4 regions of the Thiofaba sp. EF100 genome follow, and region 3 is predicted to be linked to each of the others. Evidence: predicted binding sites of a transcription regulator. Region 3 holds the regulator's gene; each other region holds the start of a gene.
What was found. The regulator sigma-54, encoded in region 3, starts transcription at its own class of promoters, with help from an activator protein. The targets are predictions, from matches to a motif close to TGGCANGNTNCNTGCTT.
Positions count from the first base shown of each region.

Region 1: a site for sigma-54 is predicted at 1,901-1,917, ahead of V6D91_RS06285 (putative urea ABC transporter substrate-binding protein). Genes of this name have one in related genera too.
Region 2: a site for sigma-54 is predicted at 1,901-1,917, ahead of flgF (flagellar basal-body rod protein FlgF). Genes of this name have one in related genera too.
Region 4: a site for sigma-54 is predicted at 1,852-1,868, ahead of glnA (glutamate--ammonia ligase). Genes of this name have one in related genera too.

Region 1 covers NZ_JBAJEY010000002.1:390,087-394,366, reverse strand. Annotated here, with positions in the region: gene uca (urea carboxylase) at 1-106, opposite strand, end outside; gene V6D91_RS06295 (urea amidolyase associated protein UAAP2) at 228-881, opposite strand; gene V6D91_RS06290 (urea amidolyase associated protein UAAP1) at 898-1,638, opposite strand; guanidine-I (ykkC/yxkD leader) riboswitch at 1,925-2,026, shown strand; gene V6D91_RS06285 (putative urea ABC transporter substrate-binding protein) at 2,129-3,220, shown strand; gene V6D91_RS06280 (ABC transporter permease subunit) at 3,222-4,043, shown strand; gene V6D91_RS06275 (ABC transporter ATP-binding protein) at 4,040-4,280, shown strand, end outside.
Region 2 covers NZ_JBAJEY010000003.1:40,463-44,742, forward strand. Annotated here, with positions in the region: gene flgH (flagellar basal body L-ring protein FlgH) at 1-307, opposite strand, end outside; gene flgG (flagellar basal-body rod protein FlgG) at 313-1,107, opposite strand; gene flgF (flagellar basal-body rod protein FlgF) at 1,124-1,864, opposite strand; gene flgE (flagellar hook protein FlgE) at 1,983-3,263, opposite strand; gene V6D91_RS06940 (flagellar hook assembly protein FlgD) at 3,277-3,948, opposite strand; gene flgC (flagellar basal body rod protein FlgC) at 3,961-4,280, opposite strand, start outside.
Region 3 covers NZ_JBAJEY010000001.1:587,020-591,299, forward strand. Annotated here, with positions in the region: gene lptC (LPS export ABC transporter periplasmic protein LptC) at 1-454, shown strand, start outside; gene lptA (lipopolysaccharide transport periplasmic protein LptA) at 435-953, shown strand; gene lptB (LPS export ABC transporter ATP-binding protein) at 950-1,690, shown strand; gene V6D91_RS02875 (RNA polymerase factor sigma-54) at 1,769-3,247, shown strand; gene V6D91_RS02880 (PTS sugar transporter subunit IIA) at 3,247-3,768, shown strand; gene V6D91_RS02885 (HPr kinase/phosphorylase) at 3,899-4,280, shown strand, end outside.
Region 4 covers NZ_JBAJEY010000002.1:345,944-350,223, forward strand. Annotated here, with positions in the region: gene V6D91_RS06050 (sigma-54 dependent transcriptional regulator) at 285-1,649, opposite strand; gene glnA (glutamate--ammonia ligase) at 1,946-3,355, shown strand; gene V6D91_RS06060 (DUF4124 domain-containing protein) at 3,435-4,046, shown strand; gene glnL (nitrogen regulation protein NR(II)) at 4,201-4,280, shown strand, end outside.

The sequences.
Region 1 (4,280 bases), on a different contig from region 3:
CGGCCTCCGAATACACCGCCACCGAGGCGATGCCCATCGTCTTGAGGGTACGGATCACCCGGCAGGCGATCTCGCCCCGGTTGGCGATCAAAACCTTGTTGAACATCGTTGGGGTCCTCGACTCCTTCCCATGCCGCACCGGACTCTGCTGGCCTCGTTCGCGGGGGATGCCGGGTCGTCCCGGCGGGTTCGGATGGCAACGCGGGCCGTCCCGCGCGCGGGCCTGATCACACCGGATCCCACACCAGCAGGCGGATCGGGGTCGGGTTGTAGGCGTTGCAGGGGTTGTTGAGCTGCGGGCAGTTGGAGATCAGCACCACCACGTCCATCTCGGCGCGCATCTCGACGTACTTGCCGGGCGCGGAGATGCCGTCCTCGAAGCTGAGCCGGCCCTCGGGGGTCACGGGCACGTTCATGAAGAAGTTGATGTTGCTGGTGATGTCACGCTTGCTCATCCCCAGGTGGTGGGCACAGCCACAGGCGTTCAGGGCGTGCATGAAGTTGTCGCGGCAACTATGCATCGGACGCTTGTCGAGTGCGTAACGCACGGTGTTGCTCTCCGCCGCGCAGGCGCCGCCGAGCGTGTCGTGGCGGCCGCAGGTGTCGGCGGTGATGGTCAGCATCACATTGCCTTCCGAGGAGATCAGGCGTGAGCCGGTGGTCAGGTACAGCCTTCCCTGACGGCGGATGGTGTCGGTCGCGCTGTAGCGCTCCTCGGCATCATGTGCGTTGTAGAACAGGGTATCCACCGCCTGGTTGCCCTCCAGGTCGACGATGCGGAAGGTCTGCCCCTTCCTGACCGTGCCCATCCAGGCCTCGCCCGCCGGGCAGATTTCATCCAGCACCGCATCGCGCGGGTCGAGCGGACTTTCGATCAGCATGTTCATGGTCGCCCCCTCACTCGGCGAAATAGCGTTCGGTGTTGATGAAGGCGCGCGCGTTTTCCGGCCGGAAGGTGCGGCAATAGTCATCCGCCGCGGCCAGCCCCGCGCGGTAGGCGGTCAGCAGGACCGGCCCCGGGGCGTATTCAGGCTTGGGGTCGAGCGGGTGCGGCGCGGCGGAGAGCACCACCAGCACATTCATGTCGAAACGCAGGTCCACCGTGGCGCCGGGGTAGGAGTGACCCGTGGCGAAGGACAGCTCGCCCTCCTCCCCCACGATCACGCGGCTGAAGAAGTTGACCCCGGGGACCAGGTCGCGCTTGCCCAGCCCCCACTTGCCGAGCTCGATCAGGAGCCCGTCGCGGCCGTTGCGGTACATGGCATTGCGCGCCACGCCGAACGGGCGCTCGCCGTACTTCTCACGGATCAGGGCGGCGTCGGACACCCCGCAGAAGGCATCGTGCCCCCCGACATCGTCGGCCACGATGGAGGCAAGCACGCGCCCCATGTCGGACATCAGCACATGCCCTCGGGTGAGCAGGGCGGTGTGCTGGGCCTTGAGCGTGTCCGCCATGTTGTAGCGCTCGAGGCGCTCGTCGAAGTTGTAGAACAGGGCCGAGAGATTGGCGCCGCCCTGAAGATCGGTCAGGCGCAGGGCCGTGCCGCGTCGCATGAGACCGGACCAGTGGTTGCCGCCGGGGACCAGCTCTTCCCACAGGATGGACTCAGGACGGGACATGTCCGCATGGGAGGTCATGGACAGTACTCCGTAATGAATGCAGGGGTTGTGTGTGCGCAGGCCAAGTCCCCGAACACCCGGCGCACACGTTCATCCTTGCACGTGGCGTGCCAGACACCGGGGGAGCGCCCCCGGCACGGCCTCCGACGAGTCCCTTCAACCGGAGCGCACCCCCGTGCGCACAACTTTGGTGCACTGCGCACCCAAATCGCCCCGCCTGGCCGCAGTCTGCCCCGTGCCCAAAGCCGTACTCCCCTGCCATGGTGCGGATTGCCTGTCCTGGCACGGCACTTGCGTTGTCTTAATCGGGCGCCTCTAGGGTTCCGGCTCCTTGCACGGGAGTGCTGGTCCGAGAGAGGCGGTCCGCCCTGGGGCGGATACACGGCGGGACAAAAGCCCGGGAGGTCACCCACGAGGAGTGAGCATGGAGCTTGCTATCCCCGAGGCGACTTCGTGTCCACTCCTCAAACAGCGCGATTTCAAACGCACGACACTGAGGAGCGGACCGATGCACAGATCTCTTCTTTCCAGGGTTCTCAAGCCGCTGGTCATGGCCACGGCACTCACGACTGGCCTTGCCATGAGCAGCCCCGCCGCCCTTGCCGCCGAAAAGAGCGAGTTCAAGATCGGCTGGAGCATCTATGTGGGCTGGATGCCGTGGGACTACATGTCCAAGAGCGGCATCATGAAAAAGTGGGCCGACAAGTACGGCATCAAGGTCGACGTCGTCCAGATCAACGACTACATCGAGTCCATCAACCAGTTCACCGCCGGCCAGTTCGACGGCTGCACCATGACCAACATGGATGCACTGACCATTCCCGCCGCCAGCGGGGTGGACAGCACCGCCCTGATCATCGGCGATTTCTCCAATGGCAACGACGGCATCGTGCTCAAGGGCACGGGCAAGAAGCTCGCTGACATCAAGGGCCAGAAGGTCAACCTGGTCGAGCTGTCCGTGTCCCACTACCTGCTCGCGCGGGCGCTGGAGACGGTCAAGCTCAAGGAAAAGGACATCAAGGTGGTCAACACCTCGGATGCCGACATCATCGCCGCCTACGGCACCCCGAACGTAACGGCGGTGGTGACCTGGAACCCACAACTCTCCGCGATCAAGGCGATGCCGGGCGCCTCCCTGGTGTTCGACTCCAGCCAGATCCCGGGCGAGATCCTCGACCTGCTGGTGGTCAACACGAAGACGCTGCAGGACAACCCCAAGCTGGGCAAGGCCCTGGTGGGCGCGTGGTACGAGACCATGGCCGTCATGTCCCGCGATGACGCGGCAGGCAAGGCCGCACGCGGGGCGATGGCCAATGCCTCCGGCACCGACCTCGCCGGCTTCGATGCTCAGCTCAAGACCACCCGGATGTTCTACACCCCGGGCGAGGCGGTCACTTTCAGCAAGAGCGCTGATCTGGTGAAGACCATGGATCTCGTGCGCACCTTCTCCTTCAGCCACGGCCTGCTTGGCCAGGGCGCGAAGAGCGCGGACGCGGTCGGCATGGCCTTCCCGGGCGGCAAGACCCTGGGCGATGCGAAGAACGTCAAGCTGCGCTTCGATGCCGACTACATGAACATGGCCGCTGAAGGAAAGCTCTGACATGCGCCTGCTCAATCGGACCCCGAGCCTGGGGCGCGCCATCCTGCTGGGCGCGCTGCCTTTCCTGGCGGTGATCGTCCTCTATCTGGTCGCCTCCGACCTGCGTCTAGAGGCGAACCCGAACGACAAGCTCCTGCCATCCCTCGCAAGCTTCGCCGAGGCGATCCAGGGCTTTGCCCTGGAGCCGGACAAGCGCACCGGGGAGTACCAGCTCTGGGCCGATACCACCGCCAGCCTCACCCGCCTGGGTCTTGGGCTGGCCTTGAGCGCGCTGATCGGACTGGTGTTCGGCATCCTGACCGGGCTGATCCCCTACGCCCGCGCCACGCTCTCCCCCTTCATCGCCGCGCTCTCCCTCATCCCCCCCCTCGCCCTGCTGCCGGTGCTGTTCATCGTGTTTGGCCTCGGCGAGGTGGCCAAAGTGGTGCTGATCGTGATCGGCATTGCCCCCTTCATCATGCGCGACGTCGCGCTGCGGGTGGCCGAGCTGCCGCACGAGCTTTTGATCAAGGCCCAGACCCTCGGCGGCTCGACCTGGCAGATCGCCCTGCGGGTAATCCTGCCGCAGATGCTGCCGCGCCTGATCGACGCCTTGCGCCTCGCCCTGGGCGCCGCCTGGCTGTTCCTGATCGCGGCCGAGGCCATCGCCGCCGAGGACGGCCTCGGCTATCGCATCTTCCTGGTACGCCGCTATCTGGCGATGGACGTGATCCTGCCCTACGTGGCCTGGATCACCTTGCTGGCCTTCCTGATGGACCAGCTGCTGCGCCAGGCCTCGCGCCGCCTGTTCCCCTGGTACCACGTCGGGAGCGCCCGCACATGACCACCCTCTCGATCAAGCACCTGTGGAAGGAATACGGCGACCAGGTTGTGCTCGAGAACGTCAACCTGGAGGTGAAGGATCATGAGTTCATCACCATCGTCGGCGCCTCGGGCTGCGGCAAGACCACCTTCCTGCGCATGCTGCTCGGCATCGAGCAGCCCTCGCGCGGCACCTTCCTGATCGACGGCCAGCCGTTGCCCGCCGAGCCGGGGCCGGACCGCGGCATCGTGTTCCAGC
Region 2 (4,280 bases), on a different contig from region 3:
GCGAAACCTTGAACTCGGCATTGTCACCCTTGTTGGTGGTGGCCTTGGCCGATTTCGAGGCATCGGTGTTCTCCTGCAGCATGACGGTCAACACATCGCCGACCTGGAAGGCCTTCTGGTCACCAAACAGGCCGCCATGCAGCTCGGGATTGAAGATCGCGCCGTTGCGCTTGGGCTCGAGCATGCGCGGCTCGGGTTCGAGAACCGCGGCGAAGGTGGGATCGCTGACCATAGGCGGCTGGCTGGCACACCCCGCCAGGACCGCACCGCCTGCCGCAAGCAGCATGAAACGAAGCACCCTAGCCATGACCATCAGGCCCCCACGCGCGAGTTGAGGAAGCTCAGCATGCCGTCGGTGGTGGAGATGGCCTTGGAGTTCATCTCATAGGCCCGCTGGGTTTCGATCATGCTCACCAGCTCCTCCACCACATTGACGTTCGAGCTCTCGAGAAACCCCTGCTGCAGCATGCCGATGCCATTGAGTCCCGGCGTCCCCACCTGCGGGGCCCCACTGGCCGCCGTCTCCTGGAACAGGTTGTTGCCCACCGGCTGGAGGCCTGCCGGGTTGACGAAGTCCGCCAGGGTGATCTGCCCCACCTGGGTGGGCACGGGCTGACCCTGGAGCATGACGGACACCGTGCCGTCATTGCCAATCGTGATGCTCTGCGCATTCTCGGGGATGGTGATGGCGGGTTCGAGCAAAAAGCCATCCGCGGTCACCATCTGGCCCTGGGCGTTGAGCATCAGGCTGCCGTCGCGGGTGTATTTGATCGTGCCATCCGGCATCAACACCTGGAGAAAACCACGGCCCTGAACGGCCACGTCCAGGGCGTTCTCGGTCTGCTGCAGATTGCCCTGCAGGTGCAGCTTCTCGGTGGCCGCCACCCGCACGCCGGTACCGATGTTCAGGCCGGAGGGCAGCTGGTTGTCCTGGGTATTGTTGGCCCCGACCTGACGGTAGTTTTGGTAGATCAGATCCTCGAACACCGCCCGGTCGCGCTTGAAGCCGGTGGTATTGACGTTGGCCAGGTTGTTGGAAATGACCGACATGCGCGTGTTCTGCGCATCCAGGCCGGTTTTGGCGATCCACAAGGCGGGAGCGGTCATGATGCAATCTCCTCGATTAGGCCAGCGTCAGCAGGCGATTGGTGGCCTCACCGTTCGTGTCGGCCTGTTGCATGAGCTTGGATTGGGTTTCGAACATGCGCGCGTACTGGATCATGCGCACCATCGCATCCACGGCATTGACATTGCTGCCCTCCAGGGCCCCCGCCACCACGCGCACATTGGCATCGGGATCGACCGTTACCCCCGCTTTGACCCCCATCAGCCCATCGAGACGCTTTTCCATGGCCTCACGCGGCGGATTGACCAGTTTGATGCGATCCACCAGGAGCGGCGCATTGGGCGGATCGCCCGGGGCAAGGATGGTGATCCCGCCATCCGCGCCGATCTGGACCTTGGCCGCCGGAGGAATGGCGATGGGGCCATCGTTGCCCAGCACCGGATGCCCGGTGGCCGTCGTCAATAATCCGGCGCTGTCGATTTTCAGCTCACCCGCACGGGTGTAGGCCTCCTGCCCCTCGGGCGTCTGGACGGCGATCCATCCATCCCCCTGGATGGCGATGTCGAGATCGCGCCCGGTGGTCATCAGCGACCCCGCATTCAGGTTGGTCCCAACCCTTGTATCCTCGCTGTAGACCCGCGAGGCGAGTACCGGGCCATAGACCGGCAGGGCCTTGAACTCGTCCAGATCGGCCTTGAAACCGACGGTGTTGGCATTGGCCAGGTTATGACTGGTGGTCGCCTGGGCGAGCAGGGCATTCTTGGCCCCGTTCATGGCGATGTAGAGCATGCGGTCCACGACGCACCTCCTCGATGTGTTACACATCAAAGCATCAAGCAGGGTTCGTGCCAATCAAACCAGCAGGCATAAAGAAAGGGGCCGAAGCCCCTTGGATAAAACGCCTGAAAAGGCGGTTTTAGCGGATATTGATGATGGTATCGCTCAGGGCCTTGTTGGCCTCGATGGCCTTGGCATTGGCCTGGAAGTTGCGCTGGGCGACGATCAGATTCACAAGCTCCGCGGTCAGGTCCACGGTCGAGGCCTCCAGGGCACCGGACTGGATCTTACCAAAGCTGCCCGTACCGGCCTCGCCCACCAGAGGCGTCCCGGAATCGACGGTCTCGATCCAGGAATTGTTGCCGATCTGCTTGAGGCCGTTCGGGTTTTTGAAGTCCACCAGGGCGATCTTGCCGAGGTTCATGGTGCTGCCGTTGGTGTAGGTGGCACGCACCAGGCCATCCTCACCGATCGACAGGCCGCTCAGGCGCCCGGGGGCCTGGCCGTCTTGGTTGAGGTCGTAGATCTGGAAGGGTGAATTGTACTGGGTCGCGGTCGCTGGAATATTGACGTTGAAATTCAGGGTTGCCGCGCCGTTGTTCAGATCCGTATCAGGCACGGTCAGCTGAAAGCTTGATGCGGCCGTGATCTTGCCGTCCGTCCCGAAGGTGATAGTTTGCGGACCGCCGTGCTTATCCGGCTCCTGCGCGTCGAGTTGGGTATGGACCTCCCACTCGTTGTTGTTCGTCTTGACGAAATACATGGTCAGGAGGTGGGCATTACCCAGCGAGTCGAAAATCTGAACACTGGTAGCCTGATTGTAGCTGGTCGGATCGGCCTTCCATGTACCGCTGCCCACGGGGGTTTCGGCATAGCCGAACGGCGTGGTTGCTGGGGTTGTCGCCGTCGCAGGGAGGTTGAACGATGCATTCACGTTCGAGGTGGGCACCGGCTGGCCTGCCCCCGCCGGAAGCTGCAGCGGGATGGAGGTGGCCAGACTGGTGGACTGCACCGCGCCAGTCTGCGGGTCCACGGGCAGGACTTTCAGATATTGGCCACTGCTGTTGACCACGAAGCCGTCCTTGTTGACCCCGAGGGCACCGGCACGGGTGTAGACGATCTCGGTCGAGGTCAGATTGGGCTGGAAGGCAAAAAAGCCCTGGCCGGAGATGGCGAGATCCAGGGTGTTGTCGGTGAAGTTCAGCGTCCCCTGGCCGAAGACCTGGCGCACGATCTGGGTGGCCGTACCCTGCCCGGTCGCGGTCTTGGAGGCCCCAAAGGCGCTGACCGCGTAAATATCGCCGAACTCACTGCGCGACTTCTTGAAGCCGGTGGAGTTGGCGTTGGCAATGTTGTTGCTGGTGACCGAGAGGTCCTTGGAGGCCGAATTCAGGCCGGTGAGCGAGGTATTGAAGGACATGAGAGCCTCCTGATCAGGTAAAGATGCGGGTCACATCGGCCAGGCGCACCGAGCCTTTGGACGTATTGAGGACCACCCCATCATCGGCGATGGAGGCGCTGACGACCGGCAAGGCCAAGCGGGTGGTCAGTTGAGTGTTCTGACCGTTGACCAGGGCCATGGCCGAGACCGTGTAGCTGCCCGCGGGGGCGGCCGTGCCATCCTGCAGCAGGCCATCCCAGCTGAAATCCATGGGACCGGCGCCGCCCACGTCCAGGGTGAGCTGCCGTGCCACCGCGCCCTGTGCATCGCGCAGGGTCAGTTGCACCGTGCTGACACCCTCAGGGACCTCCACCACGCCCTTCAGGCCTGCTCCATCGGAGCCCAGTTCGGCACGATCCGCCTCCACCAGCACCTTCTTGCCCACCATGGTGGACGCCTCGAGCACACGGTTGGTTTGCAATGCGGTGGCGAGCTTTTCAAACGAGGCCTGCAAGGACTGGATGCCTGAGACGGTGGAAAACTGGGCCATCTGTCCAAGAAACTCACCGTTTTCCATCGGCGCCATGGGGTCCTGGTTCATCAGCTGGGTGGTCATCAGCTTGAGGAAATCGCTTTGCCCCAGGCTTCCCTTGCGTGAGGACTCCTCCTTGGGCGGCGGCGAGAGGCCGATGCTGCTGTACGGATCGGTGGAAATCGCACTCATCGATGCCCTCCTTTAGGATTTGCCCAGGTTCAAGGTGCGCAACATCAATTCCTTAGATGTATTTAACACCTGAACGTTCGTTTGGTAAGAGCGCGAGGCCGACATCATGTTGACGGTTTCCTCCACCACATCGACGTTGGAGCCGTAGACATAGCCTTGGGCATCGGCCAGGGGATGACCTGGGTCATAACGCATCTGGACCGGCGCCCGGCTCTCCACGATGCCCGCCGTGTTGACGCCCGCACTGAGGGCGTCCTGGAAATGCGTGCGAAAGACCGGATGTCGCGCCTTGTAAGCCTCGGCCGCGCTGCCCGCGACGGTATCGGCGTTGG
Region 3 (4,280 bases):
TGACCACAGCTTCACCCAGCCACACGCCTGGCTGTTCGACCGTGAGGGGCGCATCGCCTACGAGGCCCTCGGCACCCACCTGGAACACCGGGCGGAGAGCGGTGCCTACCTGCTGAGCGAGGCCGAACTGCTCGTCCACCCCGGGGAGGGCGAGCAGGGGATGTGGCATCTCCGCGCCGAGCAGGCCCGCCTCGACGACGACCGCAGGCACGCGTGGCTCGAGGGAGCCGTGACCTTCGACCGCGAGCAGGTCCCACCCGCCGATGCCCTGCGGCTGCAAGCGCGCGACGTGGCCCTCGACCTCGTCGCGCGCACCGCCGCAAGTCAACAACCCATGACGGCGGAAGGTTTGCACTGGCAAAGCCAGGCAGCGGCCTTTTCCGCCGATTTCACTCAACAACTGCTCCTGCAGGAAGGCCGCGTGCATGATCGCCATGAACCGCCCCGTCGTTAAGATCCTCCTCGCCACCCTGCTCCTCGCCCCGCTGTGGCTCACGCCCCAGGCCCACGCGGCCTCCGCCGACCGCAAGCTGCCGCTTTCGATCGAGGCCGACCGCAAGCACACCGACTACAAGGGCGGCGAGGCCACCTACGAGGGGCGTGTCATCATCACCCAGGGCCAGCTCACGCTGACGGCTGACAAGGCCACCATCCACCTGCGCGACGGCCAGTTCGACCGCGCCATCCTCGAAGGGCGTCCCGTGATCTACCAGGACCGCGACGATGCGGGCCAGCCCATCCGCGGCGAAGCCCGGAGGATGGATTACCAGGCCCTCGACGAGATCATCACCCTGAGCGGCCAGGCGCGGATCGAGCGGGCCGGCGACACCCTCGCCAGCGAGCGCATCGTCTACCACCTCAAGAACGAAGTGGTGGACGCCGGTGCCGGCGGCAGCGACCGCGTGCGCATGACCCTGCAGCCGCGCAGTGCCGGCGAGGGCAAGAAACCGTGAGCACTCCCGGCCACACCCTCCGCGCCGAGGGGCTGAACAAGCGCTACGGCGCGCGCACCGTGGTGCACGCCATGACGCTCGAGGTACGCACCGGCGAGATCGTCGGCCTGCTGGGACCGAACGGCGCGGGCAAGACCACCAGCTTCTACATGATCACCGGCCTGGTGAAGCCGGATGGCGGGAAGATCCTGCTCGACGACCAGGATATTTCCTCCCTGCCAATGCACACCCGCGCCCGCCTCGGCGTCGGCTACCTGCCGCAAGAGCCCTCCGTCTTCCGCAAGCTCTCCGTGGAGGACAACCTCCTCGCCGTGCTCGAACTGCGAGCGGATCTACGCCGCGCCTCGGATCGGCAGACGATCTGCAACCAACTGCTCGAAGAGCTGCACATCAGCCACGTGCGCCACAGCCTCGGCCTGAGCCTGTCCGGCGGCGAACGGCGGCGGGTCGAGATCGCCCGTGCCCTGGCCGCCGAGCCGCGTTTCCTGCTGCTCGACGAGCCCTTCGCCGGGGTGGACCCGATCAGCGTGCTGGACATCCAGCGCCTGATCCGCCACCTCGCCGAACGCGGCATCGGCGTGCTGATCACCGATCACAACGTGCGCGAGACCCTGCGCATCTGCAGCCACGCCACCATCATGCATGCCGGGGGGGTGCTGGCCGAGGGCACGCCGGAGGCCATCCTCGCCGACCCGCGCGTGCGCGAGGTCTACCTTGGCGAACAGTTCAGCCTGTGAGCATGACGCTCAGACTGCATACCCCGCCAACGCTTCGCGCTAGAATGACGCCATGATGACCATCCCATTGATGCAGGCATGAAGGCCGGACTCGAGCTCAGACAGGGGCTATCGCTTGCGATGACCCCCCAGCTGCAGCAGTCCATCCGGCTACTCCAGCTCTCCAGCCTCGAACTGCAGACCGAGATCCAGCAGGCCATCGAGGCCAACCCCATGCTGGAGATCGAAGACGAGAGCGGCGAGGAGACCGAGCCGGCTGCCATCGAAGCCCATGAGGCCCTGCCCACCACCCGCCTGGACGAGGCAGACACCACCCTCGACCTCGAGGCCCCGCGCCAGGAAATGCCCGAGGAGCTGCCCCTCGACAGCCGCTGGGATGACATCTTCGAAGCCGACGGCAGCACCAGCTACAGCAAGGGCAGCGCGGAGGACGAGGAGCGCGACTTCCTCAGCTACACCAGCAGCGGGCAGGAAAGCCTGCACGACCACCTGCTCTCGCAGATGCTGCTCACCCCCCTCTCACCGCGCGACCAACAGATTGCCACCGCCATCATCGAATCCGTGGACGAGGACGGCTTCCTCGAGCAGCCCCTGGAGAGCATCGTCGAGGGCCTGCGTCGGGACCTGCCGGATGTCGAGCTGGACGAGGCGCAGGCCATGCTCCACCTCGTCCAGCAGTTCGACCCGCCCGGCGTCGCGGCGCGCGACCTCGGCGAATGCCTCGCGATCCAGCTGCGACAGGTCGAGGCCCCCACCCCGGCCCACAGCGATGCCGCGCGCCTGCTCGAACACCTCGACCTTTTGGCTAGCCGCGACTACGTCCGCCTGCAGCGCCTGCTGAAGATCGACGCCGAGGCCCTCAAGGCGGCCCTGCAGGTCTTGCAGGGACTCAACCCACGCCCCGGCGCCGAACTGCGCAGTCAGGACGTCGAATACGTGATCCCGGACGTGATCGTGCGCCGCATCCAAGGGCAGTGGCGGGTCGAACTCAACCCCGAGGTCACCCCCAAACTTCGCATCAACAACCTGTACGCCGGCCTCATCCAGCGCGGCCGCCGCGGTGAGGACATGAACTACATGCGCAACGCCCTGCAGGAGGCGCGCTGGTTCATCAAGAGCGTGCAGAGCCGCAATGAAACGCTGCTCGCGGTGGCCGAGGCCATCGTGCGCCGCCAGCAGGATTTCTTCGAGCACGGCGAGGCCGCCATGCGCCCCCTGGTGCTGCGCGAGATCGCCGAGGAGTTGGGACTGCACGAGTCGACCATCTCCCGCGTCACCACCAACAAGTACATGCACACCCCGCGCGGCGTGGTGGAGTTCAAGCACTTCTTCTCCAGCCACGTGGGCACCGCGGATGGCGGAGAGGCCTCCTCCACCGCCATCCGCGCCCGGATCAAGCAGCTGGTGGCGGAGGAACCGGCCAACAAGCCGCTGAGCGACAGTCGTCTCACCCAGCTGCTGGAGGCCGAAGGCATCAACGTCGCCCGTCGGACCGTCGCCAAATACCGCGAGTCCCTCGGCATCCCCCCCTCCAACGAGCGCAAGCGTCTCTGCTGATGAAGACCCTGACCATTGCCGACATCCTCACCCCCGAGCGGGTCAAGCTCGACCAGGAATGCTCGAGCAAGAAGCGCGCGCTTGAGCTCGTCAGCCAGATCGTCGCCGGCGCCCAGGAAGGGCTCGAAGCGTGGGCCATCTTCGATACCCTGCTGGCCCGCGAACGGCTCGGCAGCACCGGCGTCGGCCGCGGCATCGCCATCCCGCACGGCAAACTGCCCGCCCTCAAGGCCCCGGTGGGCGCCTTCATGCGCCTTGAGAACGGGATCGACTTCGATAGCCCGGATGGCGTCCCGGTGAGCCTGATCTTCGCCATCCTCGTCCCCGAAGGCGGGGAAGAGGCCCACCTGGCCATCCTCGGCCAGCTCGCCCGCCGCTTCAGTGACCCCGAATTCTGCACCGCCATCCGCCAGGCGCAGAACAGCGAGATTGCCTTCAGCCTGCTGACCCGCAAAGTAGCCAGCGTGGAGGACGCTTCCGGCAGTGGCACGCAGCAAGAACATGAGCACGGACCCCCCTGACCCTGCCCCGGAGTCGGCCTCAGCCGCAGGCATCCTCAGCCTGCATGGCGTCTTTCTCGCCCTGCGGGTGCCGCCCCCTGGGGACACGCCCCGATGCGTTGGGCCTTCCTCGTTGTTTCCCCCGGCATCCATGCCGGAAGCCCTTTCGGGGTATGGCCATCGAGAACCCGACGCATCAGGGGCATCCGCCACCTCCCTCGGCGTGCTGATCTTAGGCTCAGCGGGCATCGGCAAGAGCGAACTCGCCCTCGACCTGATCAGCCGCGGCCACGCCCTGGTCGCGGATGACGCCCCCATCTTCCTCCCCGCAGCCGATGGCCGCTGGCTGGGCCGCTGCCCCTTTCCCCTGCAGGACTTCCTCGAGGTGCGCGGGCTCGGCATCCTCAACGTCCGGCGCCTGTTTGGCGAACAGGCCGTCTGCGCTGAGCATCCGCTCGACCTCATCATCCGGCTGGAGGACGCGCCATCCCGCCCTGAAGATCGCCTCGCAGGGGCCTGGCGCGACTACCGCC
Region 4 (4,280 bases), on a different contig from region 3:
GACGCGTCCCCGGACGACCGAAAAGGGCATGTCCCTATGCGTTGTTTAACGCCCTGGCCTCATGCCTCAGGCGTCCCTTGGTGGTTGGGTGGGAAGGGAGATAGCAAACGCCGTGCCCGTTATGTTTTTCGGGATATAACGATGGTGGTTGGTTTTTTATGTTTTTGAATATTCTGAATTTTTGTGGGGAAGGTCTCGCCGGCGGAAGGGCTCAGGTAGCCGTCTGAACGCGATGCCTTATTGCAAAATGCAAGGGTGCTTGCGAAATGCAAGGAGGTGGGGGATCAGGTTTCGCGGGCGCTCTTCAGCTTGCGCCAGAGGGTTGAAGGGTCGATGCCGAGGCGTTCGGCAGCGAGGGTGCGGTTGCCGTTGCAGGCGGCGAGGGTTTTGCGGATCCACGCGCGTTCCACGTCGTGCAACGTCGCGGAGGAGGGCAACTCGATGGCGGTGGAGGTGTCGGCGCGGCGCTGCAGCGGGGGGTGAATGATCTCCGCCGGCAGGTCGCACAGTTCGATGCGTTCGCCGCGCGCCAGCACCAGCGCCCGCTGGATGATGTTTTCCAGTTCGCGTACGTTGCCGGGCCAGGGGTAGCGCTGCAGGGCTTCGAGCACGCCCGGTCCGCAGGCATGCACCTCCTTGCCGAGCGCAGGGGCCAGCCGGGTGAGGATGTGGGCGCCCAGCGCGGGGATGTCCTCCACCCGCTCGCGCAGCGGGGGCACATCGATGGGAAAGACATTCAGGCGGTAGAACAGGTCCTCCCGGAACGTACCGGCCTCGACCAGCGGTCTGAGGGGCTGGTTGCTGGCCGTGACGAGGCGCACGTCCACCTCGATGTCGCTCACGCCGCCCACGCGCATGAAGCGTTTTTCCTGGATGAAATGCAAGAGCCGCACCTGGACCTCGGGGGGCGCGCTGTTGATCTCGTCGAGAAAGAGTGTTCCGCGATGCGCGGCCTCCAGCAGGCCGATGCGCCTGCTCTGGGCGCCGGTGAAGGCCCCTTTCTCGTGACCGAATAGTTCGCTCTCGATCAAGGTCGGGGCGAGGGCGCCGCAGTTGATGGCCAGGAAGGGGCCATCGCTGCGTGGGCTGAGCGCATGAAGGTGGCGGGCGAGTACGCCTTTGCCGGTGCCCGTTTCGCCGGTGAGCAGGACGGGCAGGGGGGTGGGCGCAACGCGTTGGAGGAGGGCCATGGTCTGCCTCATGGCCAGGCTGAGGGCAATCGGTTCCTTGGGGGAGAGATGCTCGTCGTTGCTTCCTTGAGACAGGCGGCGGCGATGCAGGGCCTGTTCGGCTGCGCGCGCGAGCACCTGGCGCATCTCGTCAGGATTGGAGGGGTGCAGGAGCACATCGTAAACCCCCTGGCGAAAGGCCTCGGCGACCGCGGCCCCTTCCTCGCATCGGACCACGGCGATCGTGACCGCCCTGGCCTGGCGTGCGCGCAGACCTGCCTGCATCTCGGGGGGATAGATGTTTGGCAGGGGGTGCTCAATCAGGAGGATGTCGTCCATGGCCGGCTCAAGCCATGCCGTGTCCAATGCCTCAGGCGCATGGAAACAGGTGACGTTGGCGAATTCGGCCAGGATGGGGCGCAGCCGGAGAGCGGTTTCATGCCGGGCCACGAGGCAGGCAGAGAGGTGGGAGCGGGACATGGATTCGACGATGCTGCAAACTCGATATGTCCGATAGGATATAACGCTGAGCGGTGCTCGTGGATTGGGTCGCACCTGCACGTGGGGTTGGTCGTCGTGCGGTGGGCAAAAATGGTGCCCCATTTTGGTGCTTATGCTCCAAGATGGAGCGACCCCGGACTCAGGAGAGGTGAGAGGGTGGCATGAGTGAGCGCTTGGTGCATGGCATGCTTCATGCTTCAATTGCGAGCAGCGCCCGCAAGGGTAAACTTGGTTAGGTTTTCTACTTCTCTCGGCCACTCTGGAGGCAGATCCTCATGACCCCCGCTGACGTCATCAAGATGATGCAGGAACACGGCGTCAAGTTCGTTGACTTCCGTTTCACCGATACCCGTGGCAAGCAGCAGCATGTCACTTATCCCGCCTCCCGCGTCGACGAGGAAGCCTTCGAGAACGGCGTGATGTTCGACGGTTCGTCCATTGCCGGTTGGAAAGGCATCCAGGCCTCCGACATGATCCTCATGCCGGACCCGGCCACCGCGGTCATGGACCCGTTCTCCGAGGAGCCGACCCTGATCGTCGTCTGCGACGTCATCGAGCCGGACACCATGCAGGGCTACTCGCGTGACCCGCGCTCCATCGCCAAGCGCGCTGAGGCCTACCTCAAGAGCACCGGCGTTGCCGACACCGCCTTCTTCGGTCCGGAAAACGAATTCTTCATCTTCGACGACATCCGCTGGGCCCAGGACATGTCCGGCTGCTTCGTCAAGATCGACTCCTCCGAGGCCGCCTGGAACACCGGCAAGGAGTACCCGGACGGCAACATGGGCCATCGCCCGGGCGTCAAGGGCGGCTATTTCCCCGTCCCGCCGGTCGACCAGCTGCACGACATCCGTCAGGCCATGTGCCTAGTGCTGGAGGACATGGGCCTGAAGGTCGAGGTGCACCACCACGAAGTGGCCACCGCGGGTCAGTGCGAGATCGGCGTGGCTTTCAACACCCTGGTGCGCAAGGCCGACGAGGTTCAGACCCTCAAGTACGTGATCCAGAACGTGGCCCACACCTACGGCAAGACCGTGACCTTCATGCCCAAGCCGATGGTGGGCGACAACGGTTCCGGCATGCACGTGCACATGTCCCTGTCCAAGGACGGTAAGAACACCTTCAACGGCGACGGCTACGCTGGCCTGTCCGAGACCGCGCTGTACTACATCGGCGGCATCATCAAGCACACCCATGCCCTGAACGCCTTCTGCAACCCGTCCACCAATAGCTACAAGCGCCTGGTGCCGCACTTCGAGGCCCCGGTGAAGCTGGCCTACTCTGCCCGCAACCGCTCCGCCTCCATCCGCATCCCGTTCGTGTCGAGCCCGAAGGCCCGCCGCATCGAGGTGCGTTATCCGGACTCCACTGCCAACCCGTACCTCGCCTTCGCCGCCCTGCTGATGGCGGGCCTGGATGGCATCAAGAACAAGATCCACCCGGGCGAGGCCGCCACCAAGAACCTGTACGACCTGCCGCCCGAGGAGGAGAAGGCCATCCCGGAAGTCGCCTTCTCCCTGGAGCAGGCCCTGGAGGCCCTGGATAAGGACCGCGAGTTCCTCAAGCAGGGTGGCGTGTTCACCGATGAGCTGATCGACGCCTACATCGAGCTCAAGCAGGCCGAGGTCCAGCGCGTGCGCATGGTGCCGCACCCGGTCGAATTCGACCTGTACTACAGCCTGTAAGGCTTGCCCGACGGGCACCTCAAGGCCCCGCCCCGCGCGGGGCTTTTTCTTTCCTGCGGCATGGCCTAATGTAAGGTTTATGCGCACCTTCATCCTGTTGGCCCTTGCCCTTTCCATCCTCACCGCCCAGGCGGCCGAGGTGTACCGTTATGTCGATGAGAAGGGCAACACCGTGTTCACCGATCAGCCGCGCGCGGGTGCGCAGCGCATGGTGGTCGAGCCTGCCCCGGCGACCAGCGTGGTGGTGCCGGTCCTGCCCGCTGCTCCCCAGGCCCCGGCCAAGGCGCCCAGTAAACCCGGCACCGAAGCCTTCGCAGGGTATCTTGATCTGCGCATCACCCAACCCGCGCCCAACGAGGCCCTGGTCAACACCGGAGGTGATGTGGACGTGAGTCTCAATCTCCACCCCCCTCTGCGCGCCGATTTGGGGCACGGCCTGACCGTGCTGCTGGACGGCGCGCCGGTGGCGCAGAACAGCACCCGGATGAACCTCGTGCTCAATAACGTGGATCGCGGTGACCATGTGCTCGAGGCCTACGTCCAGGATGGAGCGGGAGCCGTGCTGATCCAGTCCGCTCCCGTGCGCTTCACCCTGCAGCGGCCGAGCCTGTTGCAGCCGGGACGCCAGGCGCCGGGGGCTCCGCTCAGTCCTATCCCGCCGCCGGTGCCGCAGCTTCGCCCCGCGCCCTGAGGGGGGTAGGGCCGCGCCCGCGTAGGAGCGACGCCCTCGTCGCGATGGGAGGCATCGGCCCGCGGGCGGGCCTCCTACAACCTAAGCCTTGACGGTGCGACGGGCCCTCTCGCCTAAAAACAGGGGCTGGCCTGACTCTTGCTTCGCTCTGGACATGAATCAGACTCCCGAATGCGCCCTCCTCGCGCGCCTGCTCGAACACCAGACGGTGGCCCTGCTTTGGCTGGATGCCGG